Regions from separate parts of the Streptomyces sp. NBC_00237 genome, predicted to be linked through region 3. Evidence: riboswitches for the same ligand, from Rfam matches in the RefSeq annotation. Region 3 holds a riboswitch; each other region holds the start of a gene.

Region 1 (7,041 bases), on a different contig from region 3:
AGGCCCCCTCAACGCCGACGAACGCCAGACCGGCGGCACCGGAAGCGCCCTCTACGGCCCGTCCTACTGGGCCGGTTACGCCAACCGCAGCGGCTACTACTCGCGCGACATGGCCCACCAGCTCGCGGGCGCGGGCGTGCTGGGCCTGCACGCCGAGAACAAGGCGATGCTGCGCGCCTTCGCCGCCTCGGCCACCCCCGAGCACCGGTACTACCCCGTCTGGGCCCTCAACTTCGACAACCGCACGCCCCTGTCCATCGACTACCGCAATCCCGGGCTCTTCGTCCGCGAGGTGCCCGCCGTCTTCGAACTCGTACAGAAGGCGGAGGAGGCGTACCGCTGGAGCGGCGACCGCGCCTACCTCGACGACCCGGCGCTGTGGGACTTCTACCGGCACGCCACCGAGGAGTTCGTCACGCTGCACGACGGCCAGAAGGACAACGGCCCCCGCGCCGAGGTCGCCGAGGGCACCGGCAAGGGCATCTTCCAGGGCGTCGCCAGCTACAACGAACAGAGCGACGAACCCCTCGCCGAGTCCGGCGACGCCATCGGCTCCCAGTACCGGGCCTACCGGGCGGTGGCCTCACTGGCGCGCGCGAAGGGCGACAAGAAGACGGCGGCCCGCTTCGACCGCAAGGCCCGCGACCTCAAGTCGTACTTCAACACCGCCTGGAGCGGCGGCGGTTCGGGCGCGGACATGGTGCGCGGTTACACCACCGACGGGCGTGCGCTGACCGGCTGGGGCAAGGAGAACAGCTGGTTCATGCCGATGAAGGGGATCGTCGCTCCGGGCGAGCGCCGCGAGGCGTACCTCGACTACATCGACGCCCAGTCCTCGGGACCCGACCGCCCCACCAACATCGAAGCACTCACCTACCTCCCCGACACCTTCTTCGCCAACGACCGCCCGGACACCGCCTGGAAGTGGATGCAGCACGTCTACGCGCAGAAGGACGTGCAGCACGTCAACACCCGCCAGGGCACCAACGGCGACTACCCCGAGGTCTCCTTCTCCCTCGTCGGCCAGACCGTCGAAGGTCTGATGGGCGTCGCCCCGAACGCCCCCGCCCGCACCCTCACCACCCACTCCGGCCTCCCCTCCGGCATGCAGTGGCTGGCCGTCGAGGACCTGCGCGTCGGCGACTCCGCCTTCACCCTCCGCCACGACACCGCCCGCCGCTCCACCCTCACCCACACCACGGGCGCCACCCCTTACACCTGGGAGGCCCGCTTCCGCGGCACGCACCGCACGCTTAAGGTCGACGGCATGGTCAAGCCCGCCCGTACCGAAGTGATCGACGGAGTGACGTACAGCAGCGTCCGTACCCGGGTCGCCCCGGGCCGCACAGTGACCGTCGAGGTCCGATGACGTCCCCCTCCGCCTTCCCCGGGGGTGCCGAGCTGTTCCGGCTCGGCCCCTCCGTGGCGCACCTCAACCACGGTTCCTTCGGGGCCGTCCCGACGCCCGTCGCGGAGACCCACCGGCGGCTCCTCGACGAGGCCGCCGCCGACCCCGACGCCTTCTTCCTCAGCGCGCCGGACCGGACAGCCGAGGCGAGGACCCGGATCGCCCACCACCTGGGCACCGACCCCGAGGGTGCGGCGCTCGTCACCAACGCCACCGAGGCGGCGAACCTCGCGCTCGACAGCCTGCGCTGGGGGCCGGACGACGAGATCCTGGTCACCGACCACGGCTACGGCACGGTCGTGGCCGCCGCCGCCCGCCGAGCCCGCGTCGTGACCGTCCCGCTCGACCCGTCGCTCCCCGACGAGGAAGCGGTACGCAAGGCGGTCCTGGCCGGGGTCACTCCCCGCACCCGGGTCGCCGTACTCGACCACATCAGCTCCCCCACGGCACGCTTCATCGCGACTCCCGCGCTCCTCGCCGACCTGCGCGAACGCGGCGTGACCACCCTCGTCGACGGCGCACACGCCCCGGGTGCGCTCGCCGAACCCCTTGCCGGGGAACCCGACTTCTGGTTCGGGAACCTGCACAAGTGGGGCTACGCGCCACCGGGCAGCGCCCTGCTGACGGTGGCGGCCCCCTTCCGCGCGCACGTCCCCGCGCCCATCCCCTCCTGGGAGGAGGAACGCGGCTTCCCGCGCTCGCTGGAGTACCGTGCCACGGTCGACTACACCGGCTGGCTGGCCGCCCCCGAGGGCCTCGAACTCCTGGCACGGCTGGGCCCCGCACGCGTCCGCCGTCACAACAGCACGCTCGTGTCGTACGGGGCCGAGCTCCTCGCCCGCATCCCCGGCGTGGTCCCGCTGCCGTACGACGACCGCCTGCCGATGCGCTCCCTGCGGCTGCCTCCCGGGTTCGCCAGGACGTCGCAGGAGTCGACCGCACTCCGCGAGGAGATCGCGGGCCGCCTGGGCTTCCGCGTCCTGATCTGGCCCTGGCCGGGCGGCGGCGGAATCCGCATCAGTGGCCAGATCTACAACACTCCGAAGGAGTACGAAACCCTGGCATCGGCCCTGGGCACACTCCTCGGCACCCCCTGATCTCAGGACGCCGGGGCCTCGGCCTCCGATCGGGCTCGGCCGGTCGAGCACGGAGGTCACCGAGGAGCTCTCCCTTTCCGTCGCCCCGGCCACGTCGCACCGCTTCGCTGAGCGCGGACCCCTCTCGCCGCAACTCGGCACGGCCACCTCTTGACCCTGCATGGTCCAGACCAATAGCGTCCGCACATGCGACGAAGACTCCTGAAAGGGTCGGCTCTCATAGCCGCCGCCTGCGTCACTTCGCTCCTCGCCACACTGGCCCCCTCCGCCGCTGCCGCCCCGGCAGCGACGGAGGATTCGGCTGCCGCCTCCGCCCAGCAGGCGGGGCACGGCGACAAGCCGGCCCTCCGCCGGGTCGGCTACTTCACCCAGTGGGGCGTCTACGGCCGCGACTACCAGGTCCAGGACCTGGACACCAGCGGCACCGCAGCCCGCCTCACCCACCTCAACTACGCCTTCGGCAACGTCGACAAGGGCGGCAAGTGCTTCCTCACGCCCGTCCCGGGCGAGAGCGACCCGTGGGCCGACTACCAGCGCCCGCTGGACGCCGCGACCTCCGTCGACGGCACGGCCGACACCGACACCCAGGCCCTGGCCGGGAACTTCAACCAGATCAAGGAGCTGAAGGCCAAGCACAAGGGCCTCAAGGCCCTTGTCTCCCTCGGCGGTTGGAGCTGGTCGACGCACTTCTCCGACGCCGCCCTCACCCCCGCTTCCCGCAAGGCCCTCGTCTCCTCCTGCATCGACCTCTACATCAAGGGCAACCTGCCCAAGGACGGGGCACGCGGCGGCGACGGAGCGGCCGACGGGGTCTTCGACGGCATCGACATCGACTGGGAGTGGCCGGGTTCCGCCGGTGACACCGACACCGTCTACCGGCCCGAGGACAAGCAGAACTTCACCGCCCTGGTGAAGGAGTTCCGCAACCAGCTCGACGCGTACGGCAAGCAGAAGCGCAAGCACTACGAGCTGTCCGCGTTCGTGCCGACCGCCGACGAGAAGATCGACGCGGGCTTCGAGGTCCGCAAGATCATGAAGGACTTCGACTTCGTCAACCTCCAGGGCTACGACTTCCACGTCAGCGGCGAGAAGAAGACCGCCCAGCAGTCGGCACTCTTCGCCCGGAACGACTTCAGCGTGCACGGCACGGTGGAGTCCTGGCTGAAGCGCGGCGCCCCCGCCCGCAAGCTGGTCGTCGGCATGCCGTTCTACGGTCAGGGCTGGACCGGCGTCACCGGCGGCGGCAACGGCCTCGGCAAGCCCGCGACCGGCCCCGCCCCCGCCAAGTGGGCAGCGGGTTACGCGGACTACAAGGAGCTCAAGCCCCTCGTGCAGCAGGGCAAGTTCGAGGTCCACCGCGACCTGCTCGCCGGACACGCCTGGCTGTTCGACGGCACGACCCTGTGGACGTACGACGACCCGCTGGTCCTCGCCACGAAGGGCGCGTACGTACGGGCCCGGGGGCTCGGCGGCGTGATGGCCTGGTCGCTGGACGCGGACACCGAGGACGGCGAGCTGTACCGGGCACTGGACCGGAGCCTCGGCCGACGCTGACCGCCTTCAGCAGGCGCAACTCGTCCACCACGGGCGGCCCGCACCAGGGCCGCCCGTTCGTCGTGCCCGCACCAGGACCGAAGCCCGGCAGACGGCACGCCCCACCCTGAACTAGTGTGTCTGGTGCAACTGGTTCGCCCTGCCCGCCAGGCAGGCGCGTCGTAAGAGGGAACCCGGTGGGAATCCGGGACTGCCCCGCAGCGGTGAGTGGGAACGACAGCCGTCATACGCACTGGGTCCTGACGGACCTGGGAAGCGACGGCCGGTAGGTGTCTGCCAGACGGATCGGCAGGCGTGCCCGCGAGTCCGAAGACCTGCCCGTCGCCCGTACGTGACCCATCGCGTACGGACAATCCCGGTGACCTCGTGGGCGGGTCGGCGTACACATCAGGCGGAGGACCGCACCCGTAACGGGTGCCGTCCGGTCTCCGCCCGATCTCGTCATCCCTTCGCGCCCGTGTCGTCCTCCGGGATTCTCAGGAGTCATCTCGCGAAGGAGATTTCCGTGACAAGTTCCGTGACCGATTCCGCGACAAGTTCCGTGACACCTTCCGTGGCGTCGAGTTCCACGACCTCGAAGTCCGCAGCCGGGGCAGCACGGGCCACCGTGTACGGCTATCCCCGCCAGGGCCGGAACCGCGAACTCAAGAAGGCGATCGAGGGCTACTGGAAGGGCAAGGTCACCGCCGACGCCCTGAAGGAGACCGCCCGGGCCCTGCGCCGCACGAACTGGGAGCAGTTGGCCGAGGCGGGCCTCCACGAGGTGCCCACCGGCGACTTCTCGTACTACGACCACGTCCTGGACACCAGCGTCATGGTCGGCGCGATCCCCGCCCGCCACCGCGAGGCCGTCGCCACCGGCTCCCTCGACGGCTACTTCGCCATGGCACGCGGAAACCAGGACGTCGCACCGCTCGAAATGACCAAGTGGTTCGACACCAACTACCACTACCTGGTACCCGAGCTGGGGCCGGACACCGTCTTCACGGCAGACTCCACCAAGCAGGTCGGCGAGCTCGCCGAAGCCCTCGGTCTCGGCCTCACCGCACGCCCGGTACTGGTCGGCCCCATCACGTACCTCCTCCTGGCGAAGCCCGCCCCGGGGGTGGCCGCCGACTTCGAACCGCTCACCCTCCTCGACCGCCTCCTCCCCGTGTACGCCGAAGTCCTCGCGGACCTGCGGGCCGCCGGGGCCGAGTGGGTGCAGCTCGACGAGCCCGCCCTGGTCCAGGACCGCACCCCTGCCGAACTGAACGCCACCGCCCGCGCGTACCGCGACCTCGGTTCGCTCACCGACCGGCCGCAACTCCTCCTCGCCTCCTACTTCGACCGTCTCGGTGACGCGCTGCCCGTCCTCGCCAAGGCACCGGTCGAGGGCCTCGCGCTCGACTTCACGGAGTCCGCCGCCGCCAACCTCGACGCGCTGGCCGCCGTCGGCGGCCTGCCCGGCAAGCGCCTGGTCGCGGGCGTCGTCGACGGCCGCAACATCTGGATCAACGACTTCGAGAAGTCCCTCACCACCCTGGGCACCCTCCTCGGCCTCGCCGACCGCGTCGACGTGGCCGCCTCCTGCTCCCTCCTGCACGTTCCCCTCGACGCTTCCGCCGAGCGCGACGTCAACCGGGAGATCCGGCGCTGGCTGGCCTTCGCCCGGCAGAAGACGACGGAGATCGTCACGCTCGCCAGGGGACTCACCCAGGGAACGTCCGCCATCGCCGCCGAACTGGCCGCGAACCGGGCCGACTTGGCCTCCCGTGCCAACTCCCCCATCACCCGCGACCCGGCCGTCCGGGCCCGCGTGGACGCCGTCACCGACGCGGACGGCCGCCGCTCCGCCCCGTACGAGCAGCGGACGGCAGCCCAGCGCACCCACCTGAACCTCCCGCTCCTCCCCACCACCACCATCGGGTCCTTCCCCCAGACCACGGAACTCCGCACCGCCCGCGCCGACCTGCGCGCCGGACGGATCGACACGGCGGGCTACGAGGAGCGGATCGCGTCCGAGATCCGCGATGTCCTCGCCTTCCAGGAGAAGGCCGGAATCGACGTCCTGGTGCACGGCGAGCCCGAGCGCAACGACATGGTGCAGTACTTCGCCGAACAGCTCACCGGCTACCTGGCGACCCAGCACGGCTGGGTCCAGTCGTACGGCACCCGCTACGTCCGGCCGCCCGTCCTCGCGGGCGACATCTCGCGCCCCGAGCCGATGACCGTACGCTGGACGTCGTACGCGAACTCGCTCACGGACCGACCGGTGAAGGGCATGCTGACCGGCCCGGTGACGATGCTCGCCTGGTCCTTCGTACGGGACGACCAGCCGCTCGGCGACACCGCACGCCAGGTCGCGCTCGCCCTGCGCGACGAGGTCAACGACCTGGAGGCGGCCGGGACTTCCGTCATCCAGGTCGACGAACCCGCCCTGCGCGAAACGCTCCCGCTGCGCGCCGCCGACCACGCCTCCTACCTCGGCTGGGCGACGGAGTCCTTCCGCCTCACGACCAGCGGCGTACGCCCGGACACCCAGATCCACACCCACATGTGCTACGCCGAGTTCGGTGACATCGTGCAGGCCATCGACGACCTCGACGCGGACGTGATCAGCCTGGAGGCGGCCCGCTCGCACATGCAGGTGGCCCGCGAACTCGCCGAGCACGGCTACCCCCGCGAGGCGGGTCCCGGCGTCTACGACATCCACTCCCCGCGCATCCCCTCCGCCGAGGAGGCGGCGGCCCTGCTCCGCAAGGGACTTGAGGCGATCCCGCCCCAGCGGCTGTGGGTCAATCCGGACTGCGGCCTGAAGACCCGGGGCTGGCCGGAGACGCGCGCGTCGCTGGAGAACCTGGTGACGGCGGCTCGTACCGTACGGGGTGAACTGAACTAATTCGTGGGCGAGTCGGCCGGAGGGGACTGCGGGTGGTCACGCCCCCTCCGGCCGACGCTTCCCGTCCGTGCCCAAGTCCGCCCGCCCCAGCACTTCGGCGC
Region 2 (7,041 bases), on a different contig from region 3:
CCAGATCGCCTCCGCCGGTCTCGTCTCCCTCGCGCACGGCACCAACGACGCGCAGAAGACCATGGGTGTCATCACCCTGGCCCTGGTCACCGGCAACGTGCTGGCCCCCGGCGCGAACCCCCCGCTGTGGGTCATCGTCTCGGCCGGTGTCGCCATCGCGCTCGGCACCTACCTCGGCGGCTGGCGCATCATCCGCACCATGGGCAAGGGCCTCACCGACCTCAAGCCGCCGCAGGGCTTCGCCGCCCAGACCGGTGCCGCGACGGTCATCCTGGCCTCCTCGCACCTCGGCTTCTCCCTCTCCACCACCCAGGTCTGCTCCGGCTCCGTGATGGGCTCGGGCCTCGCGCCGAAGGGCGGCGTGGTCCGCTGGTCGACCGCGACCCGGATGTTCGTCGCCTGGGGCCTGACGCTGCCGGCCGCCGGCGCGGTCGCCGCGGCCGCCGAGTTCCTCACCGGTCAGGGCACGTGGGGCGTCGCCGCCGTCGCGGTCCTGCTGGTCGCGGGCTCCGGCGTGATCTGGACGCTGTCCCGCCGCAAGCCGGTCGACCACACCAACGTCACCGCCGACGACCTGCAGGGCCCGGCCGCCCCGCTCGCCCCGGCCGAGCCCGCGGGTGTCGTCACCACCGCCATGGCCGCGGTCACCCCGCCCCCGGCCGGTGTCTTCCCGTCCGACGCCACCCACGCGGCCACCGGCGACTTGAAGGCCACCATCCACTCCCCCGCCGAACCGGCCCGCCCGGCCGCGTCGGTCTGAGGGCCCAAGGGTCTAAGGACGCAATCGCATGAACATCGACTGGGCAGCTCTCGGCACCGTCTTCGGTGTCAGCCTCGTGGCCACCATCGCTCTGGTGGGCCTGTTCACCCTCGGCATCGTGGGCCTCGCCAAGCAGGAGAGCGCCACCGCTTCGGGCGGCTCGGCGGCCATGGCGCGCACGGGCGCGTACGCCTGCTTCGCGCTGTGCGCGGCGGCCGTGGCGTACGGCATCTTCCTGATCGTCGCCTGACCGGCGCTCCACCCCCGCTTCACAGAACCGCCCCGCGCCCCGTGCGCGGGGCGGTTCTGCGTGCGCCCCCGTGGACCCCTCGGCGACCCCCTGTGGGCCTCCGCACACCGGCCTCCCGCAGGTCAACCCCAGGTTGACGGTTGTTCGCGGGGCGTGGTGGACTGCCGGAGCCATTACGGCGGCATGGAGAGGAAGCCGGTGCGAATCCGGCGCGGTCCCGCCACTGTCACCGTGCGGCTCGCGAGAGCCGTACGGAAGCCAGGAACTCCCAGCCGCTCGTCACGTCGAACGCAGGGCGCGGACCCTGAGTTAAGGACACGTCGCCATGCCCGGCTGCGGTACACGCGGTTCCGTTGTCATGCCCCCGTACACATTCGCCGTCGGTGCGGCTCTCGGGATGCTCGGTGACGCCGTCTTCGGCGACCCCCGTCACGGCCATCCCGTCGCCGCCTTCGGGCGTGCCGCCGGAGCCGTCGAGAAGGTCCTGTGGCGCGACGACCGGGGACGGGGCGTGCTGCACACCCTGGTCTGCGTCGGCGGGGCGGCCACGGCCGCCGCCGTCACCTCCCGTCTGGTACGCCGCTCCCCCGCCGCCTCCGTCGCGTTGACGGCCGCCGCCACGTGGTCCGTCGTCGGCGGTACGTCACTGGGCCGCGAGGCCCGTGCGATCGGCGGGGCGCTGGCCGCCGGGGACCTGGAGCTGGCCCGCGAACGCCTGCCGCACCTGTGCGGGCGCGACCCGCAGGCCCTGGACGGCCAGCAGATGGCGCGTGCCGTGGTCGAGTCCGTCGCCGAGAACACCTCGGACGCGGTGGTGGGCGCGCTGGTGTGGGGTGCGGTCGGGGGCGTGCCGGGCCTCGTCGCGTTCCGGGCCGTGAACACGCTGGACGCGATGGTCGGGCACAAGTCGGCGCGCCACCGCCGGTACGGGTGGGCCTCGGCACGCCTGGACGACGTGGCGGGCTGGCCGGGGGCACGCCTGACGGCGGCGCTCGCGGTGCTGGCCGGGGACGACACCCGGGGCGCCCTGCGGGCCTGGCGTGCGGACGCCGCCGCCCACCCGAGCCCCAACGCGGGCCCGGTCGAGGCGTCCTTCGCGGGCGCGCTGGGCGTGCGGCTCGGCGGAACGCTGTCGTACGCGGGCCGGGTGGAGCACCGGGCGGTGCTCAACGGGGAGAGCGGGCGGCCGGTGGCCGTGCCCGACATCGAACGTGCGGTGCGGCTGTCGCGCCGGGTGGGCGTGCTGGCGCTGGCCGCGTGTGCGGCGGGGCGGCTGGCGGCGTCCGTGCTGAAGGGGCGTACATCATGAGCGGCGGCGGACTGCTGGTCGCGGGAACCACGTCGGACGCGGGCAAGAGCGTGGTCACGGCGGGGATCTGCCGGTGGCTGGTGCGGCAGGGGGTGAAGGTCGCCCCGTTCAAGGCGCAGAACATGTCGCTGAACTCGTTCGTGACGCGGGAGGGCGCGGAGATCGGCCGCGCGCAGGCGATGCAGGCGCAGGCGGCGCGGGTCGAGCCGACCGCTCTCATGAACCCCGTCCTGCTCAAGCCCGGCAGCGACAAGTCGAGCCAGGTGGTGCTGCTCGGCAAGCCCGTGGGCGAGATGAGCGCGCGCGGCTTCTTCGGCACGGCGGGCGGGAAGACGTACGGGAAGGGGGTCCAGGGCGGGCACCGGGAGGCGCTGCTCGGGACGGTCACGGAGTGCCTGGCGGAGCTGCGCGCGAGTTACGACGCGGTGATCTGCGAGGGGGCGGGGAGTCCCGCCGAGATCAATCTGCGGCGGACCGACATCGTCAACATGGGGATCGCCCGGGCCGCGAACTTCCCGGTGGTGGTAGTCGGGGACATCGACCGGGGCGGGGTCTTCGCGTCGTTCTTCGGGACGACGGCGCTGCTGGCGAAGGAGGACCAGCGGCTGGTCGCGGGCTACCTGGTGAACAAGTTCCGGGGCGATGTGTCGCTGCTGGAGCCCGGGTTGGACATGCTGGAGGACCTCACCGGGCGCAAGACGTACGGCGTGCTGCCCTTCGCCCACGGGCTGGGCATCGACGAGGAGGACGGGCTGCGGGTGTCGCTGCGGGGCGCGGTCCGGGAGTCCGTGGTCGCGCCGCCGGTCGGCGAGGACGTGCTGCGGGTCGCGGTGTGCGCGGTGCCGCTGATGTCGAACTTCACGGACGTGGACGCGCTGGCGGCGGAGCCCGGCGTGGTCGTCCGCTTCGTGGACCGGGCGGAGGAGCTCGCGGACGCGGACCTGGTGGTCGTGCCGGGAACGCGGGGCACGGTCCGGGCGCTGGAGTGGCTGCGCGAACGGGGACTCGCCGACGCGTTGGCACGGCGGGCCGCCGAGGGGCTGCCGGTGCTGGGGATCTGCGGCGGCTACCAGCTGCTGGGCGAACTGATCGAGGACGAGGTGGAGTCGCGGGCCGGGGTCGTCGAGGGGCTCGGGCTGCTGCCGGTGCGGGTGAGGTTCGCCCGTGAGAAGACCCTCGCACGGCCGGTGGGTTCGGCGCTGGGCGAGCCGGTGGAGGGTTACGAGATCCATCACGGGGTGGCGGAAGTGCTGGGCGGGGAAGGGTTCATCTCTGATGACGATGGACACAGCCTGGACGGGTGCCGGGTGGGGGCGGTGTGGGGCACCCACTGGCACGGGTCGCTGGAGAGCGACGGATTCCGGCGGGCGTTCCTGCGGGAGGTGGCAGTGGCTTCCGGGCGCCGGTTCGTGCCTGCTCCGGACACGAGCTTCGGGGGCTTGCGGGAGGAGCAGTTGGACCGGCTGGGGGACCTGATCGAGGAGCACGCGGACACGGACGGGCTGTGGCGGCTGATCGAGTCCGGTGCGCCGGTGGGGCTGCCGTTCGTGCCGCCGGGGGTACGGGGGTGAGGCGGGGCCCCGGGCGGGGTGCGGGCTGCACCGGGGCGAGGCGGGGCCAGCTCCGGGGCGGGCCCGGAGCGAGAGAGGCCGCCCCCTTGCCCGCCCTCCCCCAAGCTCTCGGCTTCGCTCGAGCAGGGGGTCCCCCCCTCGCCCCCCCCGGGGGCGGCCCCGCCGCCCAAGGAGGCTCGGCGGAAGCGGCGCCGCGTGGACGCGGCCGGCCATGACGCACGCGCACATGACCGGGACCACCACCCGGCCGCACGGAAGTGACGAACCGATGATGGAGACCGTATGAGTACGCCTTATCCCTTTACCGCGATCGTCGGGCAGGACGACCTCCGGCTCGGGCTCTTGCTCAACGCCGTGTCCCCCGCCGTCGGCGGCGTCCTCGTACGGGGCGAGAAGGGCACCGCCAAGTCCACCGCCGTGCGCGCGCTCGCGGCGCTGATGCCGCAGGTCGCGGTGGTGGAGGGGTGCCGGTTCTCGTGCGACCCGGCCGCGCCCGATACGGCGTGTCCCGACGGCCCGCACGCGAGCGCCGACGGCGTGGCGCGGGACGCGCGGATGGTGGAGCTGCCGGTCGGCGCCTCCGAGGACCGCCTCGTGGGCGCGCTCGACATCGAGCGGGCGCTCAGCGAGGGCGTGAAAGCGTTCGAGCCGGGGCTGCTGGCGGACGCCCACCGGGGAATCCTGTACGTCGACGAGGTCAATCTCCTTCACGACCACCTCGTGGACCTCCTGCTCGACGCCGCCGCCATGGGCGCGTCGTACGTCGAACGCGAGGGCGTGTCCGTGCGGCACGCCGCGCGGTTCCTGCTGGTCGGGACCATGAACCCCGAAGAGGGCGAGCTACGGCCCCAGTTGCTCGACCGGTTCGGGCTGACCGTCGAGGTCGCCGCGTCCCGCGACACCGACCAGCGTGTCGAGGTCGTACGACGACGGCTCGCGTACGACGACGACCCGGCGGGCTTCGCCGCGAAGTGGGCCGGGGAGGAGGCCGACCTCCGGGACCGGATCGCCGCCGCACGGGCCCTGCTGCCGCAGGTCAGGCTCGGTGACGACGCGCTCCGCCAGATCGCCGCGACCTGCGCCGCGTTCGAGGTCGACGGCATGCGGGCCGACATCGTGATGGCGCGTACGGCGACCGCGCTGGCCGCCTGGGCGGGCCGTGAGGACGTACAGGAGGAGGACGTACGGCAGGCCGCGCTGCTCGCGCTGCCGCACCGGCGTCGCCGCAATCCCTTCGACGCGCCCGGCCTCGACGAGGACAAGCTCGACCAGACCCTGGAGCAGAACAGCCCCCCGCGGGACGGGGGCGAGGACGAGGGCGGTGACGACCCCGATCCGGACGGCCCCGGCGGAGGCGGCCTGCCGCCCCGGGGCGACGGCCCCGACGCGCCCGAAACCCCCGAAACCAGCGCGTCGGAGCAGAGCGACACGCCCGAGGCACCCCAGGAACAGCCGGAGCAGCCCCAGGAGCAGCCGGAGCAGCAGCCTTCCCCCTCCGGCAGCGGAAGCCCCGAGCAGCCCGCCGCCCGGTCCGCCGAGCCGTTCCGCACGAAGATGCTGAGCGTGCCCGGCCTCGGCGACGGGGCGGCGGGGCGCAGGTCCCGAGCGCGTACCGAGCACGGTCGTACGACGGGTTCCGTACGGCCGCGAGGCGCGCTCACCAAGCTGCACCTGGCGGCGACCGTGCAGGCGGCCGCCCCGCACCAGCACGCGCGCGGTCGCAGCGGACGCGGTCTCGTCGTGCGCCGGGACGACCTGCGGCAGGCGACGCGGGAGGGCCGCGAGGGCAACCTCGTGCTGTTCGTGGTGGACGCCTCGGGGTCCATGGCGGCGCGGCAGCGGATGAGCGCTGTGAAGGGCGCGGTGCTCTCGCTGCTCCTCGACGCCTACCAGCGGCGGGACAAGGTCGGGCTGATCACCTTCCGCGGCAAGGAGGCGGAGGTCGTCCTTCCGCCGACGTCGTCCGTGGACGCGGCGGCGGCCCGGCTGGAGCTCCTGCCCACCGGCGGGCGCACCCCCCTCGCGGCGGGTCTGCTGAAGGCCCACGAGGTGCTGCGGGTGGAGCGGCTGCGCGATCCGTCGCGGCGTCCGCTGCTGGTCGTGGTGACGGACGGGCGGGCGACCGGTGGTCCGGAGCCGGTGGCGCTGGCGGGCCGGGCGGCGCGGCTGCACGAGGTGGAGGGCATCGCCTCGGTGGTCGTGGACTGCGAGTCGGGGATGGTCAGGCTCGGTCTCGCGGCCGAACTGGCGAGGGAGTTGGGCGGCACCGCCGTCACGCTGGACGAGCTGCGGGCGGACTCCATCGCCGGGCTGGTCAAGGACGTACAGGGTGCTCAGGGCACATCGAGGAAGGTCGCGTAACCATGCCGCAGGGACAGCCGGAAAACGTACCGAACGACGGGCTCACCACCCGCCAGCGCCGCAACCGGCCGCTGCTCATGGTGCACACGGGCATCGGCAAGGGGAAGTCGACGGCCGCTTTCGGGATGGCGTTGCGCGCCTGGAACCAGGGGTGGCCGATCGGGGTGTTCCAGTTCGTGAAGTCGGCGAAGTGGAAGGTCGGCGAGGAGAACGCGCTCAAGGCCCTCGGTGCGACGGGCGAGGGCGGCACGGTCGCCTGGCACAAGATGGGCGAGGGCTGGTCGTGGGTACAGCGAGACGATCAGGTCGACAACGAGGAGAAGGCGCGGGAGGGCTGGGAGCAGGTCAAGCGGGATCTGGCCGCCGAGACGTACACGTTCTACGTGCTGGACGAGTTCGCGTATCCGCTGCACTGGGGCTGGATCGACGTGGACGAGGTCGTGCGGGTGCTGCGCGACCGGCCGGGCACGCAGCACGTGGTGATCACGGGGCGCAACGCTCCGCAGGCGTTGCTGGACGCGGCCGATCTGGTCACGGACATGTCGAAGGTCAAGCACCCGATGGACGCGGGTCAGAAGGGTCAGCGGGGCATCGAGTGGTAGCACGGATCGTGGTGGCCGCGCCGTCGTCGGGCAGTGGGAAGACCACCGTCGCGACGGGGCTGATGGCTGCCTTCACGGAGCGCGGGCTGAGGGTTTCGCCGCACAAGGTGGGGCCTGACTACATCGACCCCGGGTACCACGCGCTGGCGACGGGGCGGCCCGGGCGGAACCTGGACGCGTACCTGTGC
Region 3 (7,041 bases):
CATCACGACGTACACCTGCGATACGCCCGCCCCGGAGATGAACTGCTTCACCCCGGTGAGGACGAAGTCGTCGCCGTCGCGCTCCGCGCGGGTGGTGAGGGCAGCGGCGTCGGAGCCCGCGCCCGGTTCGGTGAGGCAGTAGCTGCCGAGGTCCTCCATGGAGCACAGCCGGGGCAGCAGACGTGCTCGCTGTTCCCCGGAGCCGTACGCGTCAATCATCCAGGCGACCATGTTGTGGATGGAGAGGTAGCCCGCGACGGACGGGCAGCCGGAGGCCAGTGCCTCGAAGATCAGGACTCCGTCGGAGCGGCCGAGGCCGCTGCCGCCGACGTCCTCGCGGACGTACACCCCGCCGAGCCCGAGCCCTGCGGCCTTGCGCAGCACGTCGACGGGGAAGTGCTTGTCCTGGTCCCAGCGGACGGCGTACGGGGCCAGCTGGTCCTGGGCGAAGTCCAACGTCGTCTCCACGAGGGCCTGTTGGTCCTCCGACAGTACGGCTGAGGTCGTCATGGCGCTCATCCCATGGTCGGGATCGTGAAGCTCGCGCCCTCCTTGGCCCCGGAGGGCCAGCGCGAGGTGACGGTCTTCGTACGGGTGTAGAAGCGGATGGCGTCGGGCCCGTGCTGATTGAGGTCGCCGAAGCCGGACCGCTTCCAGCCGCCGAAGGTGTGATAGGCGACGGGCACCGGGATGGGCACGTTGACGCCGACCATGCCGGTGTTGACGCGGCGGGTGAAGTCGCGGGCGGTGTCGCCGTCGCGGGTGAAGATGGCGACACCGTTTCCGTACGGGTGCTCGCTGGGCAGCCGCAGCGCCTCCTCGTAGTTCTCGGCGCGTACGACGCAGAGCACGGGCCCGAAGATCTCCTCCCGGTAGATGCGCATCTTCGGGGAGACCCGGTCGAAGAGGGAGGCTCCGGCGAAGAAGCCGTTCTCGTGTCCCGGGAGCATGAAGTCCCGTCCGTCGACGACGAGTTCCGCCCCTTCCACGACCCCGATGTCGACATAGCGGCGCACCCACTCCTGCGCGTCCTTGCTGACGAGGGGCCCGAAGTCGGCCTCGGGATCGTCGGAGCGTCCGATCCGGAGGGCTCCGACACGTTCCTTGAGCGCCGCGACGAGCCGGTCCGCGGTCTCCTCGCCGACCGGCACGGCCACGGAGATCGCCATGCAGCGCTCCCCCGCCGATCCGTAACCCGCGCCGACGAGGGCGTCGACGGCCTGGTCGAGGTCGGCGTCCGGCATCACGATCATGTGGTTCTTGGCACCGCCGAAGCACTGGGCGCGCTTGCCGTGGGCGGCCGCGGTGGCGTACAGGTGCGCGGCGACCGGGGTGGAGCCGACGAAGCCGAGCGCGCCGACGCGAGGATCTTCCAGGAGGGTGTCGACGGCTTCCTTGCCGCCGTTGACCACGTTGAGGACACCGGGCGGCAGCCCGGCCTCCAGGAAGAGTTCCGCAAGCCGCAGGGGTACGGAGGGGTCCCGCTCCGAGGGTTTGAGGATGAAGGCGTTTCCGCAGGCGAGGGCGGGTGCGGCCTTCCACAGCGGGATCATCGCGGGGAAGTTGAAGGGGGTGATTCCGGCGACGACGCCGATCGGGGAGCGCAGCGAGTGGACGTCGATGCCGGTGCCCGCGTTGTCGGTGAACTCACCCTTGAGGAGATGGGGAATCCCGGCTGCGAACTCCACTACCTCCAGGCCGCGTTGGAGGTCACCGTGCGCGTCGGCGACGGTCTTGCCGTGCTCGGACGACAGCAGCCGGGCGAGGGAGTCGCGCTCCTCTTCGACGAGCTGGAGGAAGCGCAGCAGGACGCGGGCGCGCCGCTGGGGGTTCCAACCGGCCCATTCGTGCTGGGCGTTGACGGCATCGGTGATGGCGGCCTCGGTGTCGGCGCGGCCCGCGAGGGGCACGCGCGCCTGCACCGTGCCGTCGTTGGGGTCGTACACGTCGCCGAAGAGGCCGGAGGTGCCGACGGTGTGCTTGCCGCCGACGAAGTGGGTGAGTTCTCGGACCATGGAGTGCCTGCTCTCGTCAGGTGAGATCCGGGGGAGGGCACGGCGGACCGCCGACGGGCGCACGGGTGCGTGCGGTGCCGGTGGACGCCGTGGGACAGGGGACGACGGGACCGCGTACGGGGCGATGCGCGCGCGGGGAGGCGCGGGCGGGTCCCTCGTACGGGTTTCGAAGTCCTATGAGCGCAGGGTGAGTTGAGTGCGCCCCGCCGGATCACCAGGGTCGTGGGTACAAACCGGTGCCATGCGTGTCTGCTCCATCCTCGTGGAAAACACGGAACGTTCCGCGGCCGGTATCCTGACTCCCGGATCTCCGCGTGCCGCCCGCCTTCCCGACCGGCCCCTCAGGGCCTCGTCAGTGGCGAGTGGTGACAGCACACTCCCCGGTCACAGTGGCGGGACCGTGCCGGATTCACACCGGCTTCCCTGCACCGCGGACCTTGTCCCACGACGATATAGTTGGACGTCCTAGTAAGTCCACCCCCCACCTTCCGCCACTAACTCCCCTCACCTGTAAGCCCGTTCTCCGCTCACAGTCGAGGCAGGACGGGCCACCGCAGACCCCAACAAGGGTGACCCGTGTGGCGGTTCGGGAGAACTCCCGTCCGAACCGTGGTGGTCTTCTGATCGTTTGGTAGGCATCCTGTTCGATCATGGGTGGCACAGTGGGCGTCCGCTCGGGGTGGGCCGTGGCGAGGAGAAGGCGCGTGCTGGAGATAGCAGGGGTCGGGGCGGCGGAGGAGCGGGTCTACCGCCTCTTGGTGGAAGTACGGGGTGCGGGCGTGGACGAGATCGTCCAACGGCTCCACATCCGGGAACGCGAGGCGGCGTTGCTTCTGTCCTCCCTGCACGACAAAGGTCTGGTCGGACGGCTGCCGGGCGACGGCGGCATGCGGTACGTACCCGTCCCGCCGGACGTGGCGCTGCAGCCCCTGCTGGCGCGCGGCCAGGAAGCGCTGGAGTGGGCGCGGCGCGGAATGGAACAGCTCGCCGAGGAGTACCGGGCGGACGGTCGGCGCCATGACGCCGGGCAACTGGTCGAGGTGATCACTGGCAGCGGCGCCATCCGCCAGCAGTTGCGCCAACTCGCCTACGGGGCCCGCAGTGACCTGCGGTGGTTCTGCAAAGCCGATCCGGTGGCACTGCGCGCCCAGGACAACGACGAGGAGTTCGAGCTGCTCGCTCAGGGCATCCGCTACGAGGCGATCTACGAACGGGCCTGCCTGGAGCAACCCGGCATGGTCGACAACGTTGCCCAGGGCATCCGCGCCGGTGAAGCGGCCCGCGCCACCAGCACACTGCCCGTGCGCATGGTGATCGTGGACAGTTCCGTCGCCGTCTGCCCGCTGATGCCGGGCGGCGCGACCGCCGCCCGGGGCGAGCCGACCGCCGCCGTCATCCGCAGCAGCAGTCTCCTGGACGCCCTCGTCGCCCTGTTCGACATCCAGTGGGCGGCGGGGACCCCGCTGCACGTCACCGAGGAGGGCGTACTGGCCGACTTCGCCGGCGGCATGGGACCGGGCGCCCGTCTCGCTGACGACGAACGCTATCTGCTCTCGCTGGTCGTCGCGGGCGTGGCGGACAAGTCGATCGCCAGCCAGCTGGGTGTCAGTCACCGCACGGTGCAGCGCCGGATCACCGCACTGATGCAGCGGGCGGGCGCGACGTCGCGTACGCAGCTGGTGTGGCAGGCGGCGCGGCGCGACTGGCTGTCGTAGCGCGACCGGCACTGCCTTAGGACGTACGGCTGCCTTAGGACGTACGGCTGTCTAGGACGTACGGAAGCCGCGGCCGGGGGGTGGTCGCGGCTTCCGGACCTCGCGTACTACCTCAGCGCGTACGCCCGCTCGATCTCCTGCCTCACCTCATTGCCCGCGTCGTCCCAGGCGCGGACCCGCAGCGTGACGTACCCGCTGGTGCGGGCGGTCGAGGGGTGGGTGACCCGGACGCGGTAGGCGCCGTCGCCCCGTCCGGAGGTCTTCGCCGCCTGCCAGTGCCCGCCGTCGTCGTACGAGACGGACACCTCCATGCCCTTCACGGAACGGCCCGTCAGACCGTCCTGGTGGCGGGCGCTCACTCCGAAGACGAAGGACCCGGAGCCGGGGGCGGAGCCCCGGAGGTCGGTGGCCACGTCGTAGTCGAGCTGGAGGAGGGGAAGCAGGGACTGCTTGCCCTCGGCCGGGCGAGGGCCGGTGAACGACCAGCGGGTGCTGGTGGCCCGCGAGAGGGTGCCCTCGGGGCTGGTGCGCTGCACGTCGAGGTCCAACTGGTAACGGCCGTCGTCCCCGCCCGCGGGGAAGACGCCCCACGCCCGGGGGCCTTCGGCGAGGACCTTGCCGTCGTGACGCAGTACGGCGCGGGTCTCGTCGGGGTAGGGGGTACCGGCGTCCTTGCGGGGCAGGGCGTAGCCGTAGTGGCCGGAGGCGGTGTCGGCGAACTCGGGTATGCCGATGGTCAGTTGGCCGCCCTTGCGGAGGGCGAGTCCTTCGACGCCTCGGGGGATCGCCGGGCGTACCACGGGGGCGTACCAGCTCTCCGTGACGTGCTCACCGGGCCGGTAGGTGCGCAGGGGGCCGAGCATGCCCGTCCCCAGTGCCTGAAACGCCCAGGTGTTGCGGGGGTTGACCCAGTGCAGCCACCGGGTGTCGGCGGGACCGCTCAGGTACTCCGTCCGCGCCTGCCCGGTGCGGACGTACCGGGACCGCAGGGCGAGGGCCGTTTCCTCCCACGGACGCCAGGACTCCAGGTTCTCCGCGACGTACCGTGCCCCGCTCGTGGCCGGGTAGCGCGAGGTCACGGTGGCCGTGTTCCTCGGCCCGACCTGGTGGACCACGCGCTCGGGAACGCGCTGCTCGGAGAGCTGTACGACGTCGTAGAGGTAGGGGCTCTCCGGGGTCCCCTTCAACTCCAGCCCGGTGCCCGGCACGCGCAGCCGCTGCGCGGTGGCGTGGGAGGCGTACAGCCCGATCGCCGGCAGCCGCTGGCTCACCGGCTGCCAGGGCGTGGCCGCGTACCTGTTGCCCCCGGCGGTGGTGACGGCGGCCGCGGCTCCGGCGCGGGCGGCCGAGGTCACCGCCTCGTCGTACTCCGACCCTTCCAGTTCCACGAGCACCGCCGCTCCTCGGACGTCCACGCCCCGTGCGCGCAGCGCGTCGTAGTCCTCGGTGCGTCCGCGACCGGCGTCGACGACCCGCAGGCGTCGTACCCCTTCCACGGCGGGAGAGTTGTGGAGCAGGCGGACGGGGACACCGGCCGCGGCGGTGGCGGAGACCGCACGTGCGCCGAGCATCGGTGCGGCCAGCTGCCAGCGCGAGGAGAACTCGAAGGTTCCCTCGGTGAACTCCTTGGTGGGCGTGACGTAGAGGAGCTGTCCGCCGCTGTGCGAGCTGGTGAAGTAGCTGACGAACTCCCGGTCCTTCCTCTTCCAGCGGGTGGAGAAGACCAGCGGACCCCGCTGCTCGGCCCGCTGGGGGGTCCGGATCTCCACGGGTACCGCCTTGCGTGCGTCGAGCACCAGGTCCGTGGCACCGCTCACCCGCAACTGGGGGTCGACCACCAGGCTGTTGATGACGTTGTCCTCCGAGTGCTGCGTGATCACGCCGTGCAGGTAGTAGCTGCCCTGGGGCAGGTCCACCGTCACGCTCTGCCCCGCGGGCACCTCCTGAAAGACGTCGAAGCGGCCCGTGGGGCCCAGCAGGATCAGCGGGGAGATCTCGCCCGGCTTCCCGGCGCGGTCGACGCCGCGCACGGTGACCTTGTGCTTGACCGGGTCCTTCGTCGCGGCGAGAACGGTGTGCGCGACGGCCTGTCCGTCGGCCGAGGTGGCGGTGAGGCGTCCGCCGTACACGCCCTCCGGCAGCGCGGGCGTGTCGAGGGTCACGGCGACGTCGGCAGTGCCGTGGGCGGGCACGGTGACCTGCTGGGGGACGCCCACGGCACCTGCCGGGGCCGGGGAGCCGTAGAGCTTGTCGAAGGTGGTGTTCAGGGTGAGCGACGCGGGCGCGTCACCGTCGTTGGTGTAGGTGACCTTCACCTGCCGCGCGCCCGTGTCCGACGCCAGGGTGCCGAAGGTGGTGGTGCCGGTGGCGCGCACCTGCTGGCGCACCGAGCGGGCCACGTCCACCCGGCCGGCGCCCTGCTCGTAGGCCGTCTGGTCGGGGGCGGTACGCGTCGTGCTCATCAACGCGTCCTTGAGCTGCTGGGCGCTCCAGTCGGGGTGGCGCCCGGCCAGGATCGCCGCCGCGCCCGCCACGTGCGGGGTCGCCATGGACGTGCCCGACGCGGCGGTGTAGGCCGCGTCCACCGGGCGGCCCATGGACGTGCCGGCGGCGCGGGCGGCGGCGATGTCGACGCCGGGAGCGGTGAGGTCGGGTTTGGCGCCGTTGTCCCCGACGCGCGGGCCTCGGCTGGAGAAGGGGGCCAGCTTGTCGTCCCGGTCGACGGCGCCCACGGTCAGCGCTCGCTCCGCGGTGCCCGGGGTGCCCACCGAGTAGTCGGAGCCCGTGTTGCCCGCCGCGACGACGAACAGGGTGCCGGTCTCCGCGCTGAGTTCGTCGAGGGTGAGGCTGAGTACGTCCGTGCCGTCGGTGGGACTGCCGCCCAGGCTCATGCTGACGATGTCGGCGCCCGAGCGGGCGGCCCAGTCCATGCCGCCGATGATGGCGGAGGTCGGGCCGGAGCCCTTGTCGTCGAGCACCTTCCCGATCAGGAGCTTCGCCCCCGGTGCCACGCCTTTGCGCGAGCCGCCCGAGGCGGCGCCGCTGCCGGCGATGGTGGAGGCGACGTGGGTGCCGTGGCCGTGTCCGTCTTTCGCGGTGGGGTCGCTGGTGAAGTTGCGTACTTCGCCGAGTTTCCCGGCCAGGTCGGGGTGGGTGGCGTCGATGCCGGTGTCCAGGACGGCGACGGTCGCGCCCTGTCCTTCGTAACCGGCCTTCCACGCCTCGGGCGCACCGATCTGCGCGGTGCTGCGGTCGAGGGAGGCGTACACCTTCGCGTCCAGCCACAGCTTCTCGACGCCGCCTTCGAAGGC
Region 4 (7,041 bases), 900 kb from region 3:
CTGGGCCTGCCCGCCGTCCCGGTGCGGCGGCACGACCATCCGCCGGGCGATGGTGTTGGCCACCTCGGGCCCGTTCTCCTGCCGCACCAGATGCAGGCACGCGTCGATCCCCGCAGCCGTCCCGGCCGAGGTGATCACGCTCCCCTCGTCGACGTACAGCACGTCCGGCTCCAGCCTGGCCAGCGGGAACTTCGCCGCCAGCTCGTCCACGTGCCGCCAGTGCGTGGTGCACCGCCGCCCGTCGAGCAGCCCGGCCGCCCCCAGGACGAACGCCCCCGAGCACACGCTCAGCACTCGCGCGCCGCGCTCCACTCCCCGCCGCAGGGCGGCCAGCAGCTCTTCCGGGTAGCTGCGGGACTCGCAGTGCTGGTCGGCGGGGACGCAGATCAGGTCCGCCTCCTCCAGCCGTTCGAGCCCGTACGGAACGTTGATGGTGAACGCCCCCGAACGGGAGGGGAGTTCACTCTGCTCGACACCGCAGACGGCGAAGTCGTATACCGGTAGCCCCTGTTCGCTCCGGTCGATGCCGAAGACCTCGCAGAGCACGCCGAGTTCGAAGGGGTTCACGCCGTCGACGAGGGCGACGGCCACGTTGTTCAGCATGCCGCCAGTGTGGCAGTAATTCGACGTACTGTGACAGTCCTGCCACTCATCAAGGTGGCTCGGCTGTAAGAGAGTTGAGCCATGAACACATTCATGGACGTCCTGGCCGTAGCATTCGTTTTCGTACTTCTCGCGCTTCCTTCGCTCATCGGACACGCCCGCGACCTGAGAATCGACCACCAGATCCGCCGGGCGGGTGAGGCGCGGGCCGCCGAGGAGTCGAGGGCTCACGCGCAGGACGGCTTCGGCCATGCGGCGTAGACCCGAAGAGGCCCGTCCGGTGTTTTCCGGACGGGCCTCTTCTCGGTTGAAGGGCAAGGGAGTTCAGCCCTTGGGACCCTCGCGCTTGGGCAGCGGGAGGAAGGCGTTCCAGGCGGTGCTGGTGAAGGTGAGGGTGGGGCCGGTGGGGGTTTTGGTGTCGCGGACGGGGACCACGCCGGGCAGGTTGGGCGCGAATTCGAGGCAGTCGCCCTCGCTGCCGCCGCTGTAGCTGGACTTACGCCATGCCGGTGCTTCGGTGCTCATGCTCATAGTCCTCTGTGATCTCCCTGAGCAGTGACAGGGACTTCTCGTGCGACAGTGCGTCGCCCAGGGCAAGATCGTAGGAGGTCTGGCACTGGAGTACCACTGCCTCCTCGTCGATGAGGTTTCCGAAGTGCAGCCCCTCGTTGTACGCGACGGGCGGCATGTCCTCGAACCACATGAGGCGGAGATTGCTCTCGATCAGTGCGTGGCAGCCAACTCCGAAGGGGAGGATGTGCAGGCGCAGACGGTCCCGTTCGGCCAGCCCGGCGATGTGCCTCAACTGCTCCGCCATGACGGACGGTCCGCCGTGCGGGCGGCGCAGTGCGGCCTCATCCAGGAGCACGGTCGTGTGAGGTGTCAGAGGGTCTTCGAGGATGTGGGCCCGCTCCAGTCGTGCGGTGACCGCCTCTTCGAGCTTCTGCTTGCTCTTGACGGGGAAGTAGGCGCGGAACACCGCCCGCATGTAACCCTCGGTCTGCAACAGGCCCGGGACCAGCGTGAGGCCGAACTCCCGGATCATGCTCGCCTGGGACTCCAACTCCCTTGCCGCCTCGAAGTGCTTGGCGACCTTGCGGCGCTTCGCGTCCGGCAGGAAGCGGGCGAACACGCCGCCCGTTTGCAGCGCTTCGTCCAGTCGTCGTGCGTCGCTCAGTGAGGGGATGCGGCGGCCCGCCTCGATGTGCGCGATGTGGGTGCGGGTCATGAAGGCCAGGTCGGCGAGTTCCTGCTGCGTCAGGCCCGCCTGCTCCCGGCGGGCCTTCAGTTCGTCGCCGTAGGGGGTGGTGTTCCTGCGGGGCTCGGGCTGGGGACGAGGCTGCGAAGAGTGGTCGGGGTGCATCTCAACTCCCTTGCAGGCGGGGCAGAGTGCTCTGCAAGGTACGCCGAAGGGCCCCTCCCCGCAGGTGGAACAGTCGCGTTCCACCCCATCCGGTGAAGGGGCCCTCAAGCGTGCGTACTGCCGTACGGCCTAGAAGTCGTCGTCGAATCCGACGGTGCCCTCGACGGCCACCTGGTACGCCGAGACGCGGCGTTCGAAGAAGTTCGTCAGTTCCTGGACGCCCTGGAGCTCCATGAAGGAGAAGGGGTTCTCCGAGCCGTAGACCGGAGCCAGGCCCAGGCGGACCAGGCGCTGGTCGGCGACGCACTCCAGGTACTGGCGCATGGACTCGGTGTTCATGCCCGGCAGGCCGTCACCGCACAGGTCGCGGCCGAACTGGAGCTCCGCCTCGACGGCCTCCTTGATCATGTCCGTGATCTGCTGGCCGAGCTCGTCGTCGAAGAGGTCGGGCTCCTCCTCGCGGACGGTGTCGACGAACGCGAAGGCGGCGTCCATGTGGCAGCTTTCGTCACGGAAGACCCAGTTCGTCCCGGTTGCGAGACCGTGCAGCAGGCCCCGCGAGCGGAACCAGTAGACGTAGGCGAAGGCGCCGTAGAAGAACAGGCCCTCGATGCACGCCGCGAAGCAGATCAGGTTGAGCAGGAAGCGGCGGCGGTCGGCCTTCGACTCCAGGCGGTCGAGCTTCTCGACCTCGTTGATCCACTTGAAGCAGAACTGCGCCTTCTCGCGGATGGAGGGGATCTCCTCGACGGCGTCGAACGCGGCGGCGCGGTCGTCCGGGTCGGGGAGGTAGGTGTCCAGAAGGGTCAAGTAGAACTGGACGTGGACGGCTTCCTCGAAGAGCTGGCGCGAGAGGTAGAGGCGCGCTTCGGGGGAGTTGATGTGCTTGTACAGGGTGAGGACGAGGTTGTTCGAGACGATCGAGTCGCCGGTCGCGAAGAACGCGACGAGGCGGCCGATCATGTGCTGCTCGCCCGGGGTGAGCTTCGCCAGGTCCGCGACGTCCGAGTGGAGGTCGACCTCCTCGACGGTCCAGGTGTTCTTGATCGCGTCCCGGTAGCGCTCGTAGAAGTCCGGGTAGCGCATGGGGCGGAGAGTCAGCTCGAAGCCCGGGTCGAGGAGGTTCTTGTTCTTGTCGGTGCTCATTACTGGCATGCCTCGCAGGACTCGGGGTTCTCAAGGGAGCAGGCGAGCGCTTCGGCGTCCGTCACGTCGGTCACCTGCTGGGCGGGGAGGGTGGTGGGGGCCGCGACCGAGGCGCTCTGCGAGCCCGCGGCGCGGGCGATCCGGGTGGCGGGGCGCGAGCGCAGGTAGTACGTCGTCTTCAGGCCCTTCTTCCAGGCGTACGCGTACATCGAGCTGAGCTTGCCGATGGTGGGCGTTTCCAGGAAGAGGTTCAGGGACTGGGACTGGTCGAGGTACGGGGTGCGGGCCGCGGCCATGTCGATCAGGCCGCGCTGCGGGATCTCCCAGGCGGTGCGGTACAGGTCGCGGACCTCGGCCGGGATCCAGTTGAAGCCCTGGACGGAGCCGGACGCGTCGCGCAGGGCCTCGCGGGTCTGGGCGTCCCAGACGCCGAGCTCCTTGAGGTCGCGGACCAGGTAGGAGTTCACCTGGAGGAACTCGCCGGAGAGGGTCTCGCGCTTGAAGAGGTTGGAGACCTGCGGCTCGATGCACTCGTACACGCCCGCGATGGACGCGATGGTGGCCGTCGGGGCGATGGCCAGGAGGAGCGAGTTGCGCATGCCGGTCTTGGCGATGCGGGCGCGCAGGGCGTCCCAGCGCTCGGGCCAGGCGGACTCGACGCCGTAGTGGTCGGGGTGCAGCACGCCTCGGGCGGTGCGGGTCTTCTCCCAGGCGGGGAAGGAGCCCGCGCGCTCGGCGAGGTCGCAGGACGCCTCGTACGCCGCGAGCATGATCCGCTCGGCGATACGAGTGGAGAGCGCGGCCGCCTCCGGGGAGTCGAAGGGGAGCTTCAGCTTGAAGAAGACGTCCTGGAGGCCCATCGCGCCCAGGCCGACCGGGCGCCACTTGGAGTTGGAGTTCCCGGCCTGCTCGGTCGGGTAGAAGTTGATGTCCACGACGCGGTCGAGGAAGGTGACGGCGGTGCGGACGGTCTGGTCCAGGCGGTCCCAGTCGATCTCGCCGTCGGCGAGGACGAAGGCGCCCATGTTGACCGAGCCGAGGTTACAGACAGCCGTCTCGCCGTCGTTGGTGACTTCGAGGATCTCGGTGCACAGGTTGGAGGAGTGGACCGTGTGGCCCGGCTCCGCCGTCTGGTTGGCGGTGCGGTTGGAGGCGTCCTTGAACGTCATCCAGCCGTTGCCGGTCTGCGCGAGGGTGCGCATCATGCGGCCGTACAGCTCGCGGGCCGACATCGACTTCTTGGCGAGACCGGCGGCCTCGGCCTTGCGGTAGGCGGCGTCGAACTCGTCGCCCCACAGGTCCACCAGCTCGGGGACGTCGGCGGGGGAGAACAGCGACCACTGGCCGTCCTGGTCCACGCGGCGCATGAACTCGTCCGGGATCCAGTGGGCGAGGTTCAGGTTGTGGGTGCGGCGGGCGTCCTCGCCCGTGTTGTCGCGGAGCTCCAGGAACTCCTCGATGTCCGCGTGCCAGGTCTCCAGGTAGACCGCCGCTGCGCCCTTGCGGCGGCCGCCCTGGTTGACGGCCGCGACGGAGGCGTCGAGCGTCTTCAGGAACGGCACGATGCCGTTGGAGTGGCCGTTGGTGCCCCGGATCAGGGAGCCGCGGGCGCGGATGCGCGAGTACGAGAGGCCGATGCCGCCCGCGTGCTTGGAGAGGCGCGCGACCTGGTGGTAGCGGTCGTAGATCGAGTCCAGTTCGTCCATCGGGGAGTCGAGGAGGTAGCAGGACGACATCTGCGGGTGGCGGGTGCCGGAGTTGAAGAGCGTCGGCGAGGACGGGAGGTAGTCCAGGCGGCTCATCAGGCGGTACAGGGAGGCGACCTCGGCGAGAGCCCGCTCGCTGTCGTCCTCGGCGAGGCCGGAGGCCACGCGCAGCATGAAGTGCTGCGGGGTCTCGACGACCTGGCGGGTGATGGGGTGGCGCAGCAGGTAGCGGCCGTAGACCGTGCGCAGGCCGAAGTACTCGAAGCGGTCGTCGCCTTCGAGGTCGATCAGCTCGTCGAGCGCCGCCGCGTGCTTCGCGACGAAGTCGGCCGTACGGTCCGCGATGAGCCCTTCGCGGTGACCGACGGCGACGGACTCGGAGAAGCAGCCCACGCCCTGGGTGGCCGCCTCGTCCCGGATCGTACGGGCGAGCAGGCGAGCGGCGAGGCGCGAGTACGCGGGGTCCTCGGAGATGAGTCCTGCGGCGGCCTCGGTGGCGAGCTCCCGGAGCTCGGCGGCGTCCGAGCGCGCGTTGCGCCCCCGCAGGGCGGCGGCGGCGACCCGGCCGGGGTCGGTGTCGGTCAGGTCGGCGGTCAGGTCGGTCAGGGTGCGCAGCAGCGCGGTACCCGGAGCGTCCTGGTTCTCAGCCTGACTCTGCTCGGCGATGGCCGGATCGACTGGCGCGATGGTCACGTGGGGGCTCTCCCTCGCTCGGCGCGGGGCCACGAGGCGGGGAGCGGGGGCGCGCGAGCACACGTCAGCCCCGAAAAGGGCGTACGTCGCCTGGCGTCCACCGGCCCAACCGCGAGGCCCGGACGTATCGGAATCCGGCTCGGTCGAGCCGGATCGGCCGTCGGCAGGTCCTCGGACTTGGCGGTGCGCAAAAGCGCACATGACACACCGTTGCGGGACAGTTCCGGATTCTCACCGGATTCCCCTGCGGCGACAGCGAGGACGAGCATACATGTGGTGGGTCCCCGTTGGGGAACCCACCACATGTTGTGTCGCGTGCCGACCACGCGGCCCGGTTTTCGCGGGTTACAGGGCCTTTTCGTACGTCAGGAGCCCCAGTCCCGGCACCGGTTCCCAGTCCCGTTCCGGCGTCCGTACGAAGCCGAGGCGCTCGTAGATCCGGTGCGCGCCGCGCATCGCGGGCTGGGTCGACATCACCAGCCGTACGACCCCTTCCGTGGCCTGTGCGCGGGCGATGCAGGCCCGTACGAGCGAGGCGCCCGCCCCTCGGCCCCGACCGGCGTGCGCGACCGCGAGCATGCGGAATTCGGCCTCGTCGGCCTGAGCGATGTCCTGGAGGGGGCTGCCCTGGGGAGCATAGGTGACGGTGCCCAGGAGAGTCCCGTCGGCGTCCACGGCGACGAGCAGTTCGGCCTTCTCGGCGCGGGTCGCGGCGTCGCGCAGGACGGTCAGGTACGGGTCCTGGGGGCCGCCGGAGAGGAGGTCGTCGCCGAGGTAGGCGCCGGCGGTGATGTCGCCCACTTCGGGGTATTCGGCGGGTTCGGCGGTGCGGACGCGGATGTCTTTTCGGGCAAGCACAGTCATGCCCGGCAGTGTGCAACGGCGAAGGCCCGGCGTCCCACCCCGTATCGAGGGGCGGAACACCGGGCCGTACACGTCCGTGAGCGGAGGGATCCGATCCGCTCAGCAGCAGCGGAAGCCGTCCCGGGGGTCGCCCTCGCGGGCGTCGGTGCGGCTGCGCTCGAAGGCGCGGCGGGTCATCACGGGGGCGTCCGGATCGTGCGACCTGGCGTGGGCGACGTACCGGTCGTACGTCGCCTCGCCGGTCAGCTCGCGTACGAACAGGCGCAGGCGGGACAGCCGGTGCCGCAGGCCCGCGGTGCTCAGTGCGTCCTTCGGCGCCCCCGTGCTCATGCCTTGCTCGCCTCCTTGACCGAGCCGCCCTCGGGCCCGATTCCGGCTGCCGCCAGCTCCGCCTTCTCCTCCTTGGTGGCGAAGAGCGAGGCGGGCGCGACGATCTTCGACTCGACGTACGGGGTCTCGCTGAGCCTGACCCCCGCCGGGTTGCGGATCGCCTTGAGGCAGGCGCGGCACGCCTCGAAGAGGACGACCACGATCAGTACGGCGAAGAGGACGGAAAGGATGCCGTCGACCGTGGAGTTGGTGACGATGGTCTCCATCTGGTCGCGGTTCTTGGCGAGTCCGACCTTGTCGAGGCCCTTGTCCAGGGCGCTCTGGTAGACGTCGCGC

What was found. Region 3 has a riboswitch for cobalamin ahead of OG897_RS19445 (CoA-acylating methylmalonate-semialdehyde dehydrogenase). Riboswitches for the same ligand answer to the same signal wherever they lie in the genome.
Region 1: another riboswitch for cobalamin. It lies ahead of metE (5-methyltetrahydropteroyltriglutamate--homocysteine S-methyltransferase); the one in region 3 lies ahead of OG897_RS19445 (CoA-acylating methylmalonate-semialdehyde dehydrogenase).
Region 2: another riboswitch for cobalamin. It lies ahead of OG897_RS11285 (cobalamin biosynthesis protein); the one in region 3 lies ahead of OG897_RS19445 (CoA-acylating methylmalonate-semialdehyde dehydrogenase).
Region 4: another riboswitch for cobalamin. It lies ahead of OG897_RS23055 (ribonucleoside-diphosphate reductase subunit alpha); the one in region 3 lies ahead of OG897_RS19445 (CoA-acylating methylmalonate-semialdehyde dehydrogenase).

The regions. Positions count from the first base shown of each region.
Region 1 is NZ_JAPEMT010000003.1:80,050-87,090, reverse strand. It holds gene OG897_RS27275 (hypothetical protein) at 1-1,369, shown strand, start outside; gene OG897_RS27270 (aminotransferase class V-fold PLP-dependent enzyme) at 1,366-2,505, shown strand; gene OG897_RS27265 (glycoside hydrolase family 18 protein) at 2,692-4,059, shown strand; cobalamin riboswitch at 4,173-4,396, shown strand; gene metE (5-methyltetrahydropteroyltriglutamate--homocysteine S-methyltransferase) at 4,613-6,940, shown strand; gene OG897_RS27255 (DUF6817 domain-containing protein) at 6,977-7,041, opposite strand, start outside.
Region 2 is NZ_JAPEMT010000001.1:2,553,477-2,560,517, reverse strand. It holds gene OG897_RS11295 (inorganic phosphate transporter) at 1-760, shown strand, start outside; gene OG897_RS11290 (hypothetical protein) at 789-1,010, shown strand; cobalamin riboswitch at 1,159-1,298, shown strand; gene OG897_RS11285 (cobalamin biosynthesis protein) at 1,369-2,319, shown strand; gene OG897_RS11280 (cobyric acid synthase) at 2,316-3,890, shown strand; gene OG897_RS11275 (putative cobaltochelatase) at 4,173-6,251, shown strand; gene cobO (cob(I)yrinic acid a,c-diamide adenosyltransferase) at 6,254-6,853, shown strand; gene OG897_RS11265 (cobyrinate a,c-diamide synthase) at 6,847-7,041, shown strand, end outside.
Region 3 is NZ_JAPEMT010000002.1:1,203,637-1,210,677, forward strand. It holds gene OG897_RS19440 (acyl-CoA dehydrogenase family protein) at 1-519, opposite strand, end outside; gene OG897_RS19445 (CoA-acylating methylmalonate-semialdehyde dehydrogenase) at 516-2,015, opposite strand; cobalamin riboswitch at 2,283-2,470, opposite strand; gene OG897_RS19450 (helix-turn-helix transcriptional regulator) at 2,720-3,730, shown strand; gene OG897_RS19455 (S8 family serine peptidase) at 3,838-7,041, opposite strand, start outside.
Region 4 is NZ_JAPEMT010000002.1:2,098,888-2,105,928, reverse strand. It holds gene OG897_RS23080 (helix-turn-helix domain-containing protein) at 1-603, opposite strand, end outside; gene OG897_RS23075 (hypothetical protein) at 685-864, shown strand; gene OG897_RS23070 (DUF397 domain-containing protein) at 928-1,128, opposite strand; gene OG897_RS23065 (helix-turn-helix transcriptional regulator) at 1,100-1,966, opposite strand; gene OG897_RS23060 (ribonucleotide-diphosphate reductase subunit beta) at 2,096-3,112, opposite strand; gene OG897_RS23055 (ribonucleoside-diphosphate reductase subunit alpha) at 3,112-5,511, opposite strand; cobalamin riboswitch at 5,656-5,797, opposite strand; gene OG897_RS23050 (GNAT family N-acetyltransferase) at 5,857-6,375, opposite strand; gene OG897_RS23045 (YbdD/YjiX family protein) at 6,475-6,705, opposite strand; gene OG897_RS23040 (carbon starvation CstA family protein) at 6,702-7,041, opposite strand, start outside.